One region of the Metabacillus litoralis genome, then DNA from elsewhere that is predicted to be linked to it. Evidence: predicted binding sites of a transcription regulator. Region 1 holds the regulator's gene; the other holds the start of a gene.
What was found. The regulator LexA, encoded in region 1, represses DNA repair genes until DNA is damaged. The targets are predictions, from matches to a motif close to CGAACATATGTTCG.
Positions count from the first base shown of each region.

Region 2: D9842_RS24225 (YhjD family protein) is a predicted target of LexA. The motif match lies at 3,072-3,085, and genes of this name have one in related genera.

Region 1 is NZ_CP033043.1:991,580-1,001,771, forward strand. Features, by position in the region: gene hflX (GTPase HflX) at 1-48, shown strand, start outside; gene D9842_RS04650 (methionine gamma-lyase family protein) at 41-1,315, shown strand; gene D9842_RS04655 (MerR family transcriptional regulator) at 1,422-1,823, shown strand; gene glnA (type I glutamate--ammonia ligase) at 1,882-3,216, shown strand; gene lexA (transcriptional repressor LexA) at 3,291-3,914, opposite strand; gene yneA (cell division suppressor protein YneA) at 4,072-4,383, shown strand; gene D9842_RS04675 (YneB family resolvase-like protein) at 4,398-5,060, shown strand; gene D9842_RS04680 (DUF896 domain-containing protein) at 5,224-5,454, shown strand; gene sirA (sporulation inhibitor of replication protein SirA) at 5,636-6,082, shown strand; gene D9842_RS04690 (YneF family protein) at 6,169-6,387, shown strand; gene D9842_RS04695 (hypothetical protein) at 7,440-8,420, shown strand; gene D9842_RS04705 (MepB family protein) at 9,523-10,032, shown strand; gene D9842_RS04710 (hypothetical protein) at 10,117-10,192, shown strand, end outside.
Region 2 is NZ_CP033043.1:4,936,990-4,947,181, reverse strand. Features, by position in the region: gene D9842_RS24245 (thiolase family protein) at 1-1,128, opposite strand, end outside; gene lepB (signal peptidase I) at 1,812-2,315, opposite strand; gene D9842_RS24230 (TVP38/TMEM64 family protein) at 2,331-2,948, opposite strand; gene D9842_RS24225 (YhjD family protein) at 3,107-3,493, shown strand; gene D9842_RS24215 (competence protein ComK) at 3,877-4,449, opposite strand; gene D9842_RS26445 (hypothetical protein) at 4,580-4,705, opposite strand; gene D9842_RS24210 (IDEAL domain-containing protein) at 4,859-5,092, shown strand; gene aceA (isocitrate lyase) at 5,182-6,465, opposite strand; gene aceB (malate synthase A) at 6,530-8,119, opposite strand; gene D9842_RS24195 (M48 family metallopeptidase) at 8,550-9,809, opposite strand; gene D9842_RS24190 (AzlD domain-containing protein) at 9,913-10,192, opposite strand, start outside.

The DNA.
Region 1 (10,192 bases):
AATGGACAACTAGATAGGTATAACGGAGAGGGTAATAAACATGTTTGAGTTATTAAAAAATGGGGCAGCTATTGCCCCAATTGTTGAAAAGGCTGAACAAAAAATAGATAAGGTTCACGACCAAATTGATTTTATCAGTGAGGTAAACCAATTTAAGGTGCTAAAAAGCTTTCAAAAGCATCGAATTAGTGACTCTCACTTTATTCCATCAACAGGTTATGGATATGATGATATTGGCAGAGACACCTTAGAAGAAGTGTATGCAGATGTGTTTGGAGGGGAAGCTGGCTTAGTAAGACCACAAATTATCTCCGGAACGCACGCTATTTCGATTGCTCTTTTCGGTGTTTTAAGACCAGGCGATGAACTACTATATATAACTGGAAAACCATATGATACACTTGAAGAAATAGTAGGTATCAGAGGTAGCGGTATTGGCTCACTTAAGGAATTTAATATAGATTACAATACTGTGGATCTTAAAGAAGATGGTACTGTAAATTTTGAAGGTGTAAAAAACGCTATTTCCCCTAAAACTAAAATGATTGGTATTCAACGTTCTAAAGGATATGCAACAAGGCCTTCATTTACAATATCAGATATTAAACAAATGATAAATTTTGTTAAATCACTTAAAGAAGATATTGTCATTTTCGTTGATAACTGCTATGGTGAATTTGTGGAAGAATTGGAGCCATGTCATGTTGGAGCTGATCTAATTGCAGGATCATTAATTAAAAATCCTGGCGGTGGACTTGCAAAAACAGGAGGCTATTTAGTTGGCAAAAAAGAACTTATAGAGGCTTGCTCGTACAGAATGACTTCACCTGGTATTGGAGCAGAGGCTGGTGCTTCACTATACAGCCTTCAGGAAATGTATCAAGGGTTCTTTTTGGCACCGCATGTTGTGGGACAAGCGTTAAAAGGTGCAGTATTTACTTCAGCTTTTTTAGAAGAAATTGGTTTGAAAACGAGTCCTTCGTGGAACAGTATAAGAACTGATTTGATTCAATCTGTACAATTTGAAGACCCAAAACTGATGGTTGCTTTTTGCCAAGCAATTCAGTATTCTTCACCAATAAACTCCCATGTTACACCATATCCTAACTATATGCCTGGATATGAAGATGATGTCATTATGGCAGCAGGTACTTTTGTTCAAGGAGCTAGCATCGAACTTTCCGCAGATGGGCCATTAAGAGAGCCGTACGTTGCATACGTCCAAGGTGGACTAACATACACTCATGTAAAAATAGCTGTTTGTAGTGCTGTTGATTCTTTAATTGAGCAAAAGTTAATCTCAATAGATAGATAATTACTAATAGAAAGTAATTCTACTATGTTATGTAACCTGACACATGATTGACACATAATATTACATAAGTTATAATGAGATTAGTTAAATAAAAGGAGCGAATAACATGAGTGATAATATACGACGCTCAATGCCCCTATTTCCTATCGGAATTGTTATGCAGCTCACAGATCTGTCTGCAAGACAAATTCGTTATTATGAAGAGAATGAACTTATTTTTCCAGCTCGAACGGAAAGCAATAGAAGATTGTTTTCGTTTAATGATGTTGACAAATTATTGGAGATTCGTAATTTAATTGAACAAGGTGTTAACTTGGCTGGAATTAAAGAAATTTTCTTGCGCAAAAGTACACATAGTGAAGAGAAAGAAGAGCAACATAAAACTGTTGAAAAACCTGATTTGAGTGATGCTGAATTACGTAAGCTCTTAAAATCTGAACTTATGCAGGCAGGACGCTTTAATCGACCAACATTAAGGCAAGGGGACATGACAAGGTTTTTTCATTGATCTAGTTAGTATGAAATTGAATATAAAACTTTTTTGAAATAGGAGAGGAGATTTTCAAGTGGCTAAATATTCAAGAGAAGATATCGTAACTTTAGTAAAAGAAAACAATGTAAAATATATCCGTCTACAATTCACAGATATTTTGGGAACTATTAAAAACGTAGAGATTCCTGTAAGTCAATTAGATAAAGCTTTAGATAATAAAATGATGTTCGATGGATCTTCAATTGAAGGTTTCGTTCGAATCGAAGAGTCTGATATGTACTTATATCCTGATCTTGATACATTCGTTATTTTCCCTTGGACAGCAGAAAAAGGAAAAGTTGCACGATTTATCTGTGATATTTATAATCCAGATGGCACTCCATTTGCTGGTGATCCTCGTAATAACCTAAGACGTCTTCTTTCTGAGATGGAAGAACTTGGATTTTCAGATTTCAATTTAGGGCCTGAGCCAGAATTCTTCTTATTTAAATTAGACGAAAAAGGCGAACCAACATTAGAATTAAACGATAATGGTGGATATTTCGACTTAGCACCAACTGACTTAGGTGAAAACTGCCGCCGTGATATCGTTCTAGAATTAGAAGAAATGGGATTTGAAATTGAGGCATCTCACCATGAGGTGGCGCCTGGTCAGCATGAAATTGATTTTAAATATGCTTCTGCAATTAAAGCATGTGACGATATTCAAACATTTAAATTAGTTGTTAAAACAATTGCACGCAAGCATGGATTACATGCTACATTTATGCCAAAACCATTGTTTGGTGTAAACGGATCTGGTATGCACTGTAACTTATCGTTATTTAGCAAAGGTGAGAATGCATTCTTAGATACGAACGCTGAACTGCAATTAAGTGAAACTGCTAGACAATTTATTGCTGGTGTAATCAAACATGCACCTGCATTTACAGCTGTAACAAACCCAACTGTAAACTCTTATAAACGACTAGTACCTGGTTATGAGGCACCGTGTTATGTGGCTTGGTCTGCACAAAACAGAAGTCCATTAATTCGTATCCCTGCTTCACGTGGGTTAAGTACACGTGTAGAAGTTCGTAGTGTTGACCCTGCAGCAAATCCATACCTAGCTATGAGTGTTCTTTTAGCTGCTGGTCTTGACGGTATTAAAAATAAGCTTCAAGCTCCAAAACCTATTGATCGTAACATTTATGTTATGTCAAAAGAAGAGCGTGTTGAAAATGGTATCGTAGACCTACCAGCAACACTAGCTCAAGCTCTAGACTTGTTAAAAGCAGATAGCACAATGAAGCATGCTTTAGGTGAACACTTATTTGAGCACTTTATTGAAGCGAAAGAAATAGAGTGGGATATGTTCCGTACGCAAGTACACCCATGGGAAAGAGAACAATACATGTCAATGTATTAATAGAAAAAAACTTAACACATTTAGTGTTAAGTTTTTTTATTTGCAAATAAAAAAGCTTGCCTAATTAGGCAAGCTTAATGAACCGTGCGGTAAACTCCAATTACTTTTCCTAGTATACTCACATTTCGAAGAATAATAGGTTCCATTGTTGAATTTTCTGGCTGTAAGCGAATATAGTCTTTTTCTTTGAAAAATCTTTTACAAGTTGCCTCATCATCCTCGGTCATAGCCACAACAATATCACCATTGTTAGCCGTTTGCTGTTGTCGGACGATTACTAAATCACCGTCTAATATTCCAGCTTCTATCATACTTTCACCCATAATTTCTAGCATAAAAACATGTTCATCTTCTGATATATATCGATCTGGGAGCGGAAAGTACTCTTCTACATTTTCAATAGCTGTAATTGGAAGACCTGCTGTTACTTTTCCTATTACTGGAACATTAATAACATTGCTCTTTGGAATATGGAGAGTCTCTTCTTCCTCTAGTATTTCAATAGCTCTTGGTTTCGTGGGGTCTCTTCTAATTAATCCTTTTGACTCTAATCTAGCTAAATGACCGTGTACTGTTGAGCTTGAAGCTAATCCAACAGCTTCTCCAATTTCACGTACTGAAGGTGGATACCCCTTTTTTTGGACCTCATCTTTAATAAAAGTTAATATATCTTGTTGCCTTTTTGATAGTTTCGTCATCCTCTGTGACACCTCGGATCCTGTAATTTATGTTTATTATAGCATCATTTACCTTTAGATACAAACATAAGTTCGAGAAAAACGCTTGACTGGAACATTCGTTCGTATTATACTAATTTCAACAAATACGAACAAATATTCCTATGAGGTGTATAAAATGAAAAAAGAATCTTTTACATATGTAGTATCATTTTTTCTAGTCCTTTTTGCAATAACACTAGCAATAACGTATACTGGTAAATCAGAAAGTTTGGATAAATATCATCAAGTAGAAATTAAAGAGGGTGACAGCCTCTGGTCAATTGCTGATGAGTTTAATGAAAAAAGCCAGATTTCAAAACAAGAGTTTGTAAAGTGGGTACAGGATAAAAACGGCATTCACACAAATGTTGTTAAGCCAGGTGAATTTGTTTTTGTACCTGTTGAAAAGGAAGAAATCTATCAAATAGAACAAATTGCTAGTAAGTAGAGGATGATCTAATAATGAAGGCAGTTGTTTATTGTAGAGTAAGTACAGAGAAGGATAGTCAAGATTCTTCTATTGATAGGCAAAAAGAGGAGCTATTAAGATTAGCTTCGCTACATAATATTGAAGTTATAAAGATAATAGAGGAAAGACATAGTGGATATGACATAGACCGTGACGGAATGATTGAAGCACTATCAATTTTAAAAGAAAAGAAGGCATCTATATTATTAGTTCAAGATGATACAAGATTAGGACGGGGTCACGCAAAAATAGCTCTTTTACATGAAATAAGAAAAATGGATGCTGAGATTTTTACTCTAAATGAGCGTGGAGAGCCTGAACTGTCCGAAACAGATGAAATGGTACTGAGTATTCTTGCAACTGTTGAAGAATTCCAACGGAAGCTTATTAATTATAAAATAAAAAGAGGCATGAATCGGGCAATAGAGAATGGCTACAATCCTCATGAAAATTTAAAGAACGTCGATAAGGGAGGCGGCCGTGAGAAGATTGATTTACCAATAGAAGAGATTCTTAAGCTAAGGAAGAAAAATCTAACTTTTGGAGAAATTGCTTCAACTCTTAGGGGATTAGGGTTTCGAGTTAGTAAGGCTACTGTACACAGAAGATATCAAGAATATATTGATGAAAATAATCTACAGGATCTTGATAAGTAAATTATTGGTGAAAAAATATGTTTTAAAGTTGTTATTTTCTCCTCTATTTAGTAATATGTCATTTGTATCATTTAAAAGACTTTAAAGTAATTTTATACTTAATCTCTTTGAGGTTAGCTGTAAGATTGAAGTCTATATGATTTAAGAGAGGAGTTTATTAAACATGTTACCGAAATTTAAAATCGATCGAATAAATGAATTATCCAAGAAAGCAAAGTCAGTAGGGCTAACTGATAAAGAAAAGCAAGAACAACAATCTCTTCGAAATGAGTATTTACAAGTGTTTCGGTCCTCTATGAAAAACACTTTAAAGGGAGTAACAGTTGTTGACCCGAATGGTAACGATGTAACGCCGCAAAAGCTGAAAAATGAGAGAAGGAAAGATCTACATTAAAAAGGAATAAATCAATGATTTATTCCTTTTTAATTGGAACTGAATATGGCATTCTTCTTTAAGTAATGATAGGTTTCAAATGTTCGACAAAAATAGTGTCTTCTCTCTCCAGTTTAAGACAATAATTGCTTCTTTGTTCTTTTATAATAAGAGAAATAGTATGGTTGAGGAGAGTGAAACAGTGAGACACTATTATATATACTTAATAGAAGAAGAATTTGCAAGTCACTACTTTGGTCGTGAGTCTAAAATCTACCATCTGTTTCAAGATTTTCACTGGACAATTGCCCGATCTGAACATGAAAACACACTAGAGAAGCAAATTAATTATATAACTAAGCCCATTCCAATGTTATTTATTCATCAATTACTAGGAACTCATTTAGCAAAGCGTTCAGACTATCAAGTGTTCCAAAATATCCATAAAATCGAGTTAAAAGGAAATCTTGGTAATGCAACATTAATAGTGAAAAATCGTCATCTTGAGCTTACTTCTGATGGAAGTTATGAGGCGGAAACTATATTTTTTGAAGTGTTAAGAAAATTTGATCCTTGTTTTTTAGCAATGGACTTAAAAGGTGAAAGATATGGGTGGCTAAACCCAATAAAAGAAAGAAATTTTGGATAAAATATAAAGAAATTATAGTGCAAATGTTGTATAATATCAAAGGATTTAGTACACTGTAAAATAGACAACACGAAGGAGGAAATACAATGCAATTATGGGTTGTTATTCTAGTAGGCATTCTAGCTTTACTTGCTGGGGTTGCACTAGGATTTTTCATTGCGCGTAAATATATGATGAATTACCTGAAGAAAAATCCACCAATTAACGAACAAATGCTGAAAATGATGATGATGCAAATGGGACAAAAACCATCCCAAAAGAAAATCAATCAAATGATGTCACAGATGAATAAGATGCAAAAGTAACAAACGTTGATATAGCAAGGTTTTAAGCGATTTACAAATGGGAATTCCTAAGTAGAATAACTATAATTGGTGAATCTTTCTTCGGAATTTTTAATATAAACTGCTTAATCTTTCTTACATAACGTAGAAGATCACTTTTTCTGATGAAAAATTCAGGAAGGGTGGTCTTTTTTTTATGCTTATTTAAAAGATGTTTTATAGGAGTATTTCTACCACTGTCAGGCGAAGGGATATCCCCTAAAACAATGAAAAATAAAAATCAGGAATAAAGCAACTTAAGCAGTTTCTTGTCGATAAATAGATTAAACATAGAGAAATTAAATTAAATGAGAATGGTAAAGCTTCTGAGAATGGCTTATTAGAGGATTGTCATAAAAAGCAATTGTTGCCCAAAGGGATTACTTTGCCACCTTCTCACACAGCGTATGACAATAAACAAGGCAATGCAGAAACAGTTATGAAGCATTATGTGAACAACAAACATAGTAAACCCTGTAGATGCTAACAGAAAGATACCACAATTGATTGTTGCACCAAACTAAAACAGAGGACAGTCAATATCCTGGCAATCACGTTTAAAAAACCTTGCAGAAGAAATAGCAAGTATCTCACTTCTTATGTTGAAGATTGAAGGGATTGACAGAAGAGTCGTTGATCTGATTCAGGTTGATATCGACATGAGATATTTGTAGAGCTAAAGATACAGCAGAAACAAACGATGATGGAACAGCTAGGCTCGAGGTTGTTGTTTATGATTTAAACACTAGGAGCTATGTAACAGATACATTTGGAAAATTAAATGTGAAGGAAGTGGTTATTTGAATAACAGAAGCTACTAAAATTGCAATTGAAAGATTAGCGAAGTATGGGATTGAAGCCGGATTATGATGTTACAAATGATTATGAAGTCCCTCTTATTTCTATGATAAATGCTTTGGTTAAAGCTATTGAAGATAGAAGTCTGAAGTAGATAGGTTCTGTGTTTTACAGATTGTAGAAATATATGGTAATATTTTCATGGTTGATAGATTTCAAATTGAAGGGAGAAGACCATGAAAAAAATAATATTATCAATGTTTACAGTATTGGTTGCATTAACATTAACAGTAAATACTGCTAGTGCTAGTAGTTACACTGATGCTGCAAATTTAGGTGAGGTACTTAAAACAAAGTTATCTAGCTTCAATTCCACAATTAACTCGGGTGACATATCTTCAATTGATGATCAGTATGATTCATTTTCTAATGATATTAAGAAGACTGAAAGAGCAATTGGAAAGGTTTCAGGAAAATCCAACAGAGATGCTTTGAATAATAAGTATGTGAAGCCAGCGAAAATTGCAAGGGAACGTGTTATTTATGAAGTGTCTCAATATAGATTAATGAAAGTAATAAATGACTCACTTACAGCAAACAGAGTTGATAAAGCAAATAGTGACTTTGCAAAACTTGAAAGATTAGAAAAAAGAGCAGTTGAAATTAAAGAAGCTGGTGGGTATGAGCAGTTACCTGCTAAAGTGAGCAATGGACTATCTAGTATAAAAAGTGATATTGTTGACAAATTAAACGAACTTAATAATAGAAATTCTAGAAAGAATCCAGCAGGAATTGGTGAAACATTACTTGTTGAAAAAGATGATTGGTTAGACGGTCATGTTAAATATGAGGTTGAACTAACAGATGTTATCTCAGGTGATGAAGCATTAACTTTGGTAAAAGAAGCAAACATGTATAATGATTCACCAGATACCGGTATGAAATACGTGTTAGCTAAGTTTAGAATAAAAGTACTTGAATTAGAAAAAGAACCTTATGATATAAATCATGCTAAATTTAAAGCTGTTAGTGGAAGTGGAGTAACGTATGATGACTGGATTTCTATCGCTGGTCTTGAACCAGACTTAAGAAACGATTTGTATGAAGGTGCAGAACATGAAGGTTGGACATATTTCATGGTAGATGAAAATGATGAACCTTTAGTTGTATTTAATCAAGGTTGGGATGATGAAGTTTGGTTTGACATAAGTAATTAAGTAGAAATAACCCCTTTCCTGATTTGGTAGGGGTTATTTTGTTTACTCCAACTACCAATTATTTTACATCCTAATTTGTTACAATTGTTTTGAGGTGTATTTAAATGTTTATATCGCCAATGTTGTTACACAAATCTGATCATCCTTTTGAAGATGATTTTATATAACTGAGTTGAAATTAGATGGTGTTCGTATAATTTGGAATAAGTTTAATGACAAGGTACGTATTTACACTCGACACAATAATGATTAGCTATTTTAAGAGGATATTATGTCCATTATATTGGTATAGATTCTCTTGTTTTAATATATTAAAACAGTTAAATGAAGCTTAAAAAATATGTCTACTATGTTTACTATAGTATGACAAATCTAAATTGGAGGACAAAAAACGTGAAATAATAGGATGGTCATTAAAGGAAATTAAGGTGGAAAGTACATGAAGGTTCAAGAGATATATTTAGAATCCTAATAGCAAGAGATACATACTCATTGATGGAGAAGGATGAAGAAAATAATCAAGTTTTGATTCCCAGTACCTATTATATGTATCAAGGTCGATAAATCTTTTTTCTACACCTGCTCGTATATGTATAGATAATGAAATTGAGGGGGATATAATGCAAATACAAACTCAAACATCCAGGAATGTTAAGTTAGTTACAAAAAGGAAATTTAATACTAGAACAGTGCTAAATATATATGGCATTCTTACAGTAATTGCACTGATATTATCCATATTCACTAATCCAATTTCTGTTAATGAAAACATGCAATTTTTTCACAATGAAGAATTTATAATGAAAACATATGAGATAAAGGAATTTCTACAATTTATTTTTGTAAGTTCTTTTTTCTTTTTCTTTTTCTTTTTAGTTAATATATATATAAGGGAGAATTTGGAGGAAGGTATTCTATGTCACTTTAGTTTTTGTCTTTGGATATAGCTTAATTAAGGCTATTTATCTTATATTCAGTTCAGTACCTCATTAAAGTATAAAGGAACTAGTTTGTCTTACACAAAACAAAGCGCAATTCAGGAATAAGAAAGGCACCCTATCTTGTAGAATCGTGCCATTTTTTTGAAATTTGGAGTGAAGAAATGAATAATTTTTTTACAGCATTAACTTATATAAATAAAATGATTTATAAGTCGAATCACTTAATTGTAAAGTCAGTTCAAGAAGAAAAGCAAAATTCAAAGTATGGTGCTGGTACATTTCAATTATCTTCTAAAACAGTTCGATTCAGAGTTGCGAATATAACTCCTACCAAAATAGGGCAGTTTGTTGCATTATGGGAAAAAGACGAAGATAATAAAAATCAACCCTACTCATATGACGAAGCCCCTGATTTATTAGTTATAACTACCTTTAAAAATGAAAATGAGTTTGGGCAATTTATTTTCCCAAAAGAAATTCTTTTAAAACAGAACATTCTTAGATCTGCTTCAACAAAGGGGAAAATGGCAATAAGAGTATATCCTAGCTGGGATAGTCCGAGTAGTATACAAGCGATGAAAACTCAAAATTGGCAGCTTCCCTATTTTGCTGATATGTGTAATCCGAATAAATTACCCTTAGAAAAAATAATGGAACTGTATTCTCTTTAATCTTCTGCAATCAAAAAGCGCATTAGTGAAATAACTAGGTTTGTTAGAGCATATTTGTTAAAACAGTAAAATAAGAAAATGGAAGTGATGATACTGTCTGTCTTTATTCAATATAGTAATATAAGTGTAATTAACTCATTTAAATTTGATAATAAAGATT
Region 2 (10,192 bases), 1.3 Mb from region 1:
ACATAATGCAGCAAGACCTTTTTGCGCCTCTCTTCGTTGCATTTCATGCAAAAGACTAACCACAATACGAGAACCTGTACAGCCAATTGGATGTCCTAAGCTAATTCCACTTCCATTAACATTTACTTTTTCTCTATCCAGCTCCAGCTGTTTCTCAACAGCAAGATATTGAGCAGCAAAGGCCTCATTTATTTCAACAACATCTAGATCTTGAACAGACCAATTTAATGATGCTAATCCCTTTTGAATAGCTGGAACAGGACCGATTCCCATTACTTTTGGATCTACCCCAGCAACAGTATAGTGTGATATTTTCGCTAAAATCGGCAATCCTCTTTTTTCCGCTTCTTCTCTTGACATTAAAACAAGTGCAGCCGCCCCATCATTCAAGGAAGAAGCATTCCCGGCTGTTACTGTTCCATTCTCTCTAAAAATCGGTGCTAAAGCCGTGAGTTTATCACTTGAAACCTGTCGTGGTCCTTCATCTTGAGAAACAACATTTTCCCCTTTACGCGTTTTCACACTTATCGGCAAGATTTCTTGTGCAAACTTCCCACCTTCAATTGCCGCTAAAGCACGATTATGACTTGATAATGCAAGTTCATCCTGCTCTTTTCTTGTGATACCATATTCCTCTGCCACATTTTCAGCTGTTTCCCCCATCATTATATGGTGAATTGGATCCTCTAATATTTCCCACACACTGTCTGTTACCTGGCCATGCTGAAGACGTGATCCCCATCGATGCTGCTTAAGTAAGTATGGACTTGAGCTCATTACCTCCACTCCGCCTGCTATCACAATATTTGAATGTCCTGTTTGAATTTGCATAGCTGCAGATAAAATAGCCTGTAACCCTGATGCACACTGTCGCTGGATTGTATAACCTGTTGTTGTATCAGGAAATTCAGCTAATAGAGCCGCTGTCCTCGCTGTATTAGGCTCATCTGTCCTTTGAATACAATGTCCTAAAATCACTTCTTCCACATCTTGCTTTTGAAGCTTACTTCTTTTTACAACCTCGTCTAGAACAGGTACAGCTAATTGTGTAGGTGAAAGGTCTTTGAAAGCGCCTCCAAAAGAACCAATAGGTGTTCGCACTGCTGCAGTAATCACAACCTCTCGCATTTCTCCATCCCCCTTAATTCATGTTTCTGAGCCATTGCTCATTACTTTCATTATAATATAGTTTAATAGAAATATTAGGGAATTTTTTCTTCTTTGTGTATGTTTGATTTTTTATATTTTGATTGATTGGGGGTTCTGAAGAACGTTTGTGGGGATTCTATTGGGCTGGGCTTCATCATCCGGGCTTTTGAAGACCATCTGTGACTGATTCTATCTAGGGTTTGTCGTTCATCCACCTTATGAACGACACCACTCTCTCTTACCTCAACACTTTTGTCGTTCATCACCCCTATGAACGACACCACTCTCTCTCCTCTCCAACACTTTTGTCGTTCATCTCCCCTATGAACGACACCACTCGCTCTTCCACCAACACTTTTGTCGTTCATCACCCCTATGAACGACACCACTCGCTCTTACCTCAACACTTTTGTCGTTCATCACCCCTATGAACGACACCACTCTCTCTTACCTCAACACTTTTGTCGTTCATCGCCCCTATGAACGACACCACTCTCTCTTACCTCAACACTTTTGTCGTTCATCGCCCCTATGAACGACACCACTCTCTCTTCTACACCGCCACTTTTGTCATTCATCCACCTAATGAACAACAGCACACGCCCTCCCTTTATCAACAAAAAAATGCTAACTCCACAAGTTATAAACAAGTTGAGTTAGCATTATTCTTCATTACCTACAATTCCTATGACATCATCCATTTTCACTAAACCAAAATGACGACTGTCCCGGCTTTGGATACGGTTGTCACCTATAACAAATATATAACCTTTTGGTATTGTTCCTTTATCTATAATATCCTCGAGCGTAAAGTTTCCTGTCTGCTTCGTAACATCTAGATCTTCAGGAGAAAGAAAAGGTTCATTTACAGCCTTTCCATTTACATAAAGCTGATCATCCTTATAATGAAGTTCATCACCCGGAAGACCAATCACTCTTTTCACATAAATGTCGTCACTATTTGGGAGTTGGAATACGACCACATCAAATCTCTTTAACGAGGAAAAATATAAGCTTAACTTGTTAATAGAAAGCAATCTTCCTTCCTCATATGTTGGCTGCATGGAAACTCCCTCTACCTTATATTCAACAAAAATCAAATTTTTCACAATAATAGCTGTTAAACATACTCCTACTGCCGTAAAAGCAATTTTACGCTTTTTCATATAACCTCCTAAAGGTTAGTGTTCTTTTTTCTCAACCGTTATGGTAGTATTCAGTCTTTTTTCGACTCTTTTTCCAATAAACCATAGTAAAAAGATTACAACCCCTGCTATAACAGATCGAATTGGCTTTGTTATAAGAGCGTGCAGATCCTGCCCAATAAAACTTACCAAGAAAATCATAACTAGTTTCCCCGACAGAACTGCTAATATAAACTGCCAGTAACTAATTCTGGACAAACCTGCAACAACATTAATCGCTGCCGACGGAGTAAACGGAAAACAAAGAATTAGAAAAAGCGGGCTAAATCCTCTTCGTTCAATCCAGGTTAACAGCTTTTTAATTCCCTTTTTTTCTTTCAGGCTCTTAAAAACTCTCCATTCGCCAAGTTTCCTCATTATAACGAATACAATAATAGCACCTAAACAAGCCCCAATCCAAGATAAAAAAAATCCCATCCATAGTCCAAATGAATTTACATTGGCAACAATAAAGATAACTAGTGGTAAAAATGGAAAAAAGGCTTCTAACATTGGTAATAATATAGCGAAAAATGGACCAAATGAACGATAGGTCTCAAATAGTTCCATTAAATATTCTAATGTAAAAATGTCCTGCAACGTCTCAAAGTTCATCTTATACTCCTTGTAAAATCCTTTGTATCTATTGTACACACTTATGTTAAAACTTAAAAGATACAGGTACTTACTAAGTTTGTCATACTTGCGAATTTATTAGGATTCGATTATAATTAAATACGAACAAATGTTCTGTATCGATAGGGGGCATTTCTGTGACAAGAATACCAAGTGACGTTCGAGACATGATCGAACAAGCAATTTATTTACCGATGGCTGTTTCAATTTTTAATAGAGATTTAGCAGTTATTCAACAAAGTCCATTTAAATTACATCGTCCATATTTATCTATTGTTGAAGAGTCGTTAAAACTCGCACAAAAGGATTTGGCTGACGTTAAGCGAGAGCTTCAAAAACGAAACATTAAAGTTCATCAGGTTGAACGAGACGAAGCATTCACTCTTTATTCCTTTATTTACAACGGATATGAAGAAAAACACAATTATTTTAATCCTAGAATTCGAAACAAAGTATCTGAAATTATGGAATTATATTTATTTAAACCAGAAAAGACAAATTTTGGAAAAAGTACACAAACATAAATATTAGTGCTCACTTAATAAAGAAAAATAAGTTCAACTAGGTCCAATCAAAAAATCTAAAAATGACTCTTATTCCATACCATACTATTCGGAACGGTAGAAAAATAAGTTCAGGAAAATAAAAGACAACATCCGCAAAGAAATCGAATATGGAATAAGTATCATGCTTTCTTTTGGCTCTTCGTTTTCTTAAATGTTTCTCTCTTCTCTTTTTAAATGACATCATATTCTCCTTTGTAATCAAACTGTCTTAGCAGTAATACGAATAAACATGCCTAAATGTTGCATTATTAGTTAATCCTTATGTGTTAGGTAGACCCTGAAAAAGCTACCCACAAATCGGATAGCTTCGTCTCGTTCTATCTTATTCACAATGAAGTTAATTATTGAAATCGATTCATTTCTCTTATCATTTGTTCATAAAATGAACTAACTTCCTTCTCACCTTTCGGAAAAAGAAGCATATTTATTTTTCTTTGTTCCTGTTCAATTCTTGAAGAAATAATCGTTCTTAACTGTGCTGTGCGGAAAAGTTGATTTTCAAAGGACCCTACTGACATTGGTAACGTTATTACTTTACCATTTGTAAATGTAATGCAAGTATTGTCTTCATTCGTTCCTACATATTCTTTCACAAAACTATGTGAAAGCCATGCACAATGTGGCCGTGTGGAGGATGTTGTTGGGAAGAAGTAAATTGAGTTTGCCGGGTCAATTACAATTGGTGGTTTATGTGTAACACCCATTAAGTCTTTAGTCCCTTCCTTCCTGCCATTATAACTGCTCCCAAAATATCTGCAACTTTGGTCAATAACATCCATTGGGCGTTTTCCAACAGTAAGATCTTGCTCAAGCTCTAGTACCTCAGTGATGTACCTATTTTCACCAGGGAGAATGGCCATAGTAAATCGGTTAATAAGATAATCTTCCACTACCATTTTGTTCGTATCAATCACCGTTTTGCACCTCTTACTAAATTATTAGGTAAAATATCCCATAAATAATCTAGCATGTCTTTTTTAAAAATTCTATAAATTTACAAAAACTCCATAAAAAAATGACTTCTTTTACATATTTGTAAAGAAGTCATTCATTATTCTGAGCTGCTGAATCCTCAAATGGGCTTCTCAAACGATCTCTATCTTCCATTTCAATTCCAACCAGTGGATTTAAAGCTGTTGGTGATAATTCTGTTTCTTCTTCCTTATACATGACATCACATCCTTTGGAATATCTTTTCCTATTGTAAGATTTTCATACATTCCAAAAATATTCCTGTTAAATTTTTTAAAAATTTTAACAATTTGGTTGATTTTCTCCTAAAAATTCCATACAATATAAAAAAGGCATCAGGGGTGATCTTTCATGAAAAATAAAAAGTCGTCGTACACTGAAATCATGAAGTCCCGTAACACGAAAAACGTTCCATCCGAGCAACCTGTATTAGACATGTATATTCAAATGATTTTGGATGAAGCGTTGTTTAACAGGAAAAAAGAATTGCTAGAAGAACGTATCAATGATGCACTTGACACAAAGAACAAGACAGTATTTATGAAACTATCAAAAGAATACAAAGGATTGCGTAAGCTAGGATAAGGCTGCCATGTGCAGTCTTTATTTCTGTGATTATCCAATGTAATATAAAAGAACGGTCAAGGATGTAGTCCTTGGCCGTTCTCCTTTTATTATGCTTTTGTAAACTGCTCCGCTTCTGTTGATCCCTTCAACGCTGTTGTTGAAGACGTTCCACCAGAAATCGTTTGAGCTACTTCATCAAAATAACCTGTTCCAACCTCTCGCTGATGTCTAGTAGCTGTATATCCATGTACTTCACTAGAAAATTCATTTTGTTGAAGCTCAGAATAAGCAGCCATGCCACGATCACGATAGCCTCGTGCTAACTCAAACATGCTATGATTTAGAGCATGGAAACCAGCAAGTGTAACAAATTGGAATTTATAACCCATTTTAGCAATTTCTTTTTGGAAGTTTGCAATTGTCTCATCATCAAGCTTTTTCTTCCAGTTAAATGAAGGTGAACAGTTGTAAGCTAATAGTTTTCCAGGAAACTTCTCATGAATAGCATCAGCAAATTTTTGTGCCTGCTCTAAATTAGGCTCAGATGTTTCACACCAGATTAAATCTGCATATGGTGCATATGAAAGTCCTCGACTAATTGCCTGATCAATTCCGGAACGAGTACGGAAAAATCCTTCTACTGTGCGCTCACCTGTAATAAACTCATGATCAGCAGGATCAACATCACTTGTAATAAGATCTGCTGCGTCTGCATCTGTTCGAGCAATAATAATCGTTGGTGTTCCCATAACATCAGCTGCTAAGCGAGCTGAAATAAGATTTTTTACAGCAGTCTGAGTTGGTAATAATACCTTTCCACCTAAATGACCACACTTTTTCTCCGAAGATAATTGATCTTCAAAATGAACCCCTGCAGCACCTGATTCAATCATTGATTTCATTAATTCAAAAACATTTAATTGACCGCCAAAGCCAGCCTCAGCATCCGCAACGATCGGTGCAAACCAGTCAATATTCCCTTCTCCTTCAAGATGCTGTATTTGATCAGCACGTTGCAAGGCTTGATTGATACGCTTTACAACATGTGGAACACTGTTTGCAGGATATAAGCTTTGATCTGGATACATATTCCCTGAAAGATTCGCATCTGCTGCTACCTGCCAACCACTTAAGTAAATTGCTTTTAAGCCAGCTTTTACTTGCTGTACAGCTTGATTTCCTGTAAGTGCACCAAGTGCATGAATGTAGTCCTCATTGTGAAGGTAATTCCAAAGTTTTTCTGCCCCTCGTCTTGCCAGTGTATGCTCGATATCAATTGAACCCCTTAAACGAATAACCTCTTCCGCGCTGTAAGGACGTGTAATGCCTTCCCAACGTTTATCTAACTCCCAGCTTTCTTGTAATGCTTCTACTCTTGTTTGACCGTTCATTTTTATTCCCCCATTTATAAAAATTTTTTCTTACTTCCCCTTTGTTGTCCTTAATACATTCTGTTTAAAGCTTTTCATAGCTCGGTATCGTTAAGAAATCAATAAACTCATCGCGTTTTACCAGTTCATCGAAAACCAAAACACCTTCTTCAAAATGCCCTTTCTGAAAAGCTATTTCCCCCACTGATTCTCTTATCTTTTGAACCTCTTCATCTCTTAATAAATCATAAAGCTCGAATGTTAATTTACGACCATCTTCAAGAATTCCACGTGGATGGCGAATCCATTGCCATACTTGAGCTCTTGATATCTCTGCTGTTGCTGCATCTTCCATTAAATTATGAATTGGCGCAGCGCCCCTTCCGCTAAGCCATGAAGCGATATAACGGATCCCAACATCAATATTTGTTCTTACCCCTTCTTCTGTAATGATTCCATCCGGAACCTCTAACAAATCTTCTGCGGTTACGTTTACATCTTCTCGTTTACGGTGAATCTGATTAGGTGTTTTCATATGTTTATCAAAAACATCCTTCGCCACTTGAACAAGTGCAGGATGGGCAACCCATGTACCATCATGGCCGTATGTTGCTTCTCTTTCTTTATCTGCACGAACCTTCTCAAACGCTCGCTCATTGGCTACTGGATTGTTTTTCACTGGAATTTGTGCCGCCATTCCTCCCATTGCATGGGCATTGCGCTTATGACAAGTTTGGATAGCGAGCAAAGAGTATGATCTCATAAAGTGAACAGTCATTGTTACTTGCGCACGATCTGGTAGAATAACAGACCTACAATTTCTAAGCTTCTTAAGATAACTAAAAATATAATCCCATCTGCCACAATTTAATCCCGCTGAGTGCTCCTTCAGCTCATAAAGAATTTCATCCATTTCAAAGGCTGCCATGATTGTTTCGATTAATACAGTTGCTTTAATGGTTCCGCGTGAAATATTTAATTCATCTTGTGCAAAACAAAATACATCATTCCATAATCTTGCTTCAAGATGACTTTCCATTTTAGGTAAATAAAAATAAGGGCCACTTCCGCGTTCAATTAACTCCTTTGCATTATGAAAACAGAATAACCCAAAATCTACTAAGCTAGCAGACATTCTTTTACCATCAAGCTCTATATGTTTTTCCTCAAGATGCCATCCTCTTGGTCTTACTTTTAAAGTTGCTGTTTCCTCATTCAACTGATAGGTCTTACCGCCTTCATTTTCAAAGGAGATTGTTCGGCGGACAGCATCTTTGAGATTGATTTGGCCGTTCATCACATTTTCCCAGCTTGGTGATGTTGCATCCTCAAAATCGGCCATAAATACTTTTGCACCTGAATTCAAAGCGTTAATGACCATCTTTCGATCAACAGGTCCTGTTATTTCTACTCGTCGATCTTGAAGATCCTGTGGAATTGGAGCTACCGTCCAATCTCCGTTACGAATATGCTCTGTTTCCTCTAAGAAACCTGGCAGTTTACCATTATCAATTTCTCTTTGTCTATCCTCTCTTCGTTGTAACAGCTCTCGTCTTCGATCTCCAAAATTTCGTTCAAGCTTTTCAACAAACCTCAACGCCTCAGGTGTTAATACTTGCTGAAATTCTGGGCTCATGTTTCCAACAATTTTACAACCAGTCATTTGTGTTGCCATTTTTGAAAAAACACCCCTCATTAAATTGTTATAATACAGTTTTCTGTAACTAAAACTAATATATAACAGATTAATTAAAAATGGAACAATTTTCTTGAAAAAAATTCAAAAAAGTTTTTGACAAGTCTAGGAATCGTATTCACACTTGATATAACTACGAAAAAGGGATTTGATGTTTTCTACACCAAATCCCTTTTTAAATATGTTTTATTAAGAGTTATTACTCTCGAATTTTTATAACCATAGTGCAATGGAGCGGAAGACACTTGACTCCTGCGGGAGGAGTGGGACAGCTGAGACCCCGCAGGCTGCAAGCCGAGGAGGCTCAGCGTCCACCCCGCGGAAAGCAAGTGTCTGGAGCGCAATGGAACGAGCCCATTCTTGTGATTAAACTATATAAAAATAGTCTTGTTATAAAACAGATTCATCTTCATTCTGTTTTTTTATGTTCTTCTAAATATAGAATTCTTTCCAACATCGTAGGATGCGTATACCGGAAAATCTTAACCAATGTTGGAGGATTAACTTGACTTAGCCCTGCCCTAGATAACTCTTGGAAAGATTGTATAGCAGCCTCATGGTTACCTGTCATCTCAATCGCATACATATCTGCTGACTTTTCCTGATACCTTGCTACCGTATTTGAAAGTGGACTTGAAGCAAAGGTTAGCACGCCTAAAAGCAATAAAAATAACGGAAAGGAAGGTAACTCTTTCATTGACCTGATCTTTAAAAACTTACCGTTGCGCTTAATAAACAATCTCATTAACTTATCAATTAAAAATAAGCCAACTAAGCTTAATAATAAATAACCTGCAATACCTACATAAATATGATTCATCACGTAATGACCCATTTCATGAGCCATAATAAACAAGATTTCTTCTTCACTTAAACGAGTTAACGTAGTATCCCATAATACAATTCTGGAGTTAGACCCAATTCCTGTTACATACGCATTCAGTGCATTTGTTTTTTCTGACATATTTACTTCATATACATGCTCAGCAGGAATATTAGCTTGATCAGCCAACTCTAATATCTTTTCCTCTAGTTCTTTGTTTTGTAACGGATAGAAATCATTATAAAGTGGATCAATAACTACCGGTTGAAAAAACATAAGAAATAACGAGAAAGGAATCGATAAAAACCATGCGTAAAGCCACCATCTTTTTTCAAAACGTTTGATAAGCCAGTAAAGAACAATGATGATAACTGTCATCAGCAAGTAATTAACCCAAAAATCAATGAGCTGATCCTTCATCCAAGCTGAAAAGGATTGCGTTGTAATATGATACATTTTTGATAATTGATAACCAATCATGTCTACAGGAAAGGAAAGAATACTAATAAATAATGATAACCAAAAAAAGTATATAGCTGATTGAAAGCTGAAAATTTTCGAGGTCGCATTTGACCAGTCCTGCATTTTACGAGAAAAACCTGTTATCATGAACACAAATAATAAAAACCATTCAAACGGAATCGTTACAAAATACAAGAAGTTTCGAATGGTCGAATATTCCTGTGACAAGACCAATTCTCTCCCTGTCATAAAGGTTGCAGGATCAGCTGATGTTCCCTCATAAGGGGCCGGTACGCTTGATCCGGAAAAGATAAATAAATACCAGTACACTGCTAATCCATATACAAAATAAAGTAAAATTGATCGCGTTAACCATTTCCTCATCCGCACATTCCCCCTTGAACAAGCTCTTATTTCTAGTTTAGTGTTTAGCTCGTTTCATTAGAACTGAAAAGGGAAGGCTTTTAAGTCTTTGTTCCCTCTCAACCTACGAAAAAAACATGCTATATAAAACAAGGGTACCAATTGATCCCATAACAACAACAATTACATTTGCGCCAGTAAAAGCTATTAGAGTTGCTGCAGCCGCACCTACTAATCCGAAAACGATATCATCACTAATCAGAAAAATTCCTGGAACAATTAAAGCACCTAATGTTGCATATGGTACATTCTTTAATACATTTTGGACAAATACCGGCAATTTTAACTGACCTAATGCAACTAAAGGAATCATTCTTGGTAAATATGTAACTAATCCCATCCCA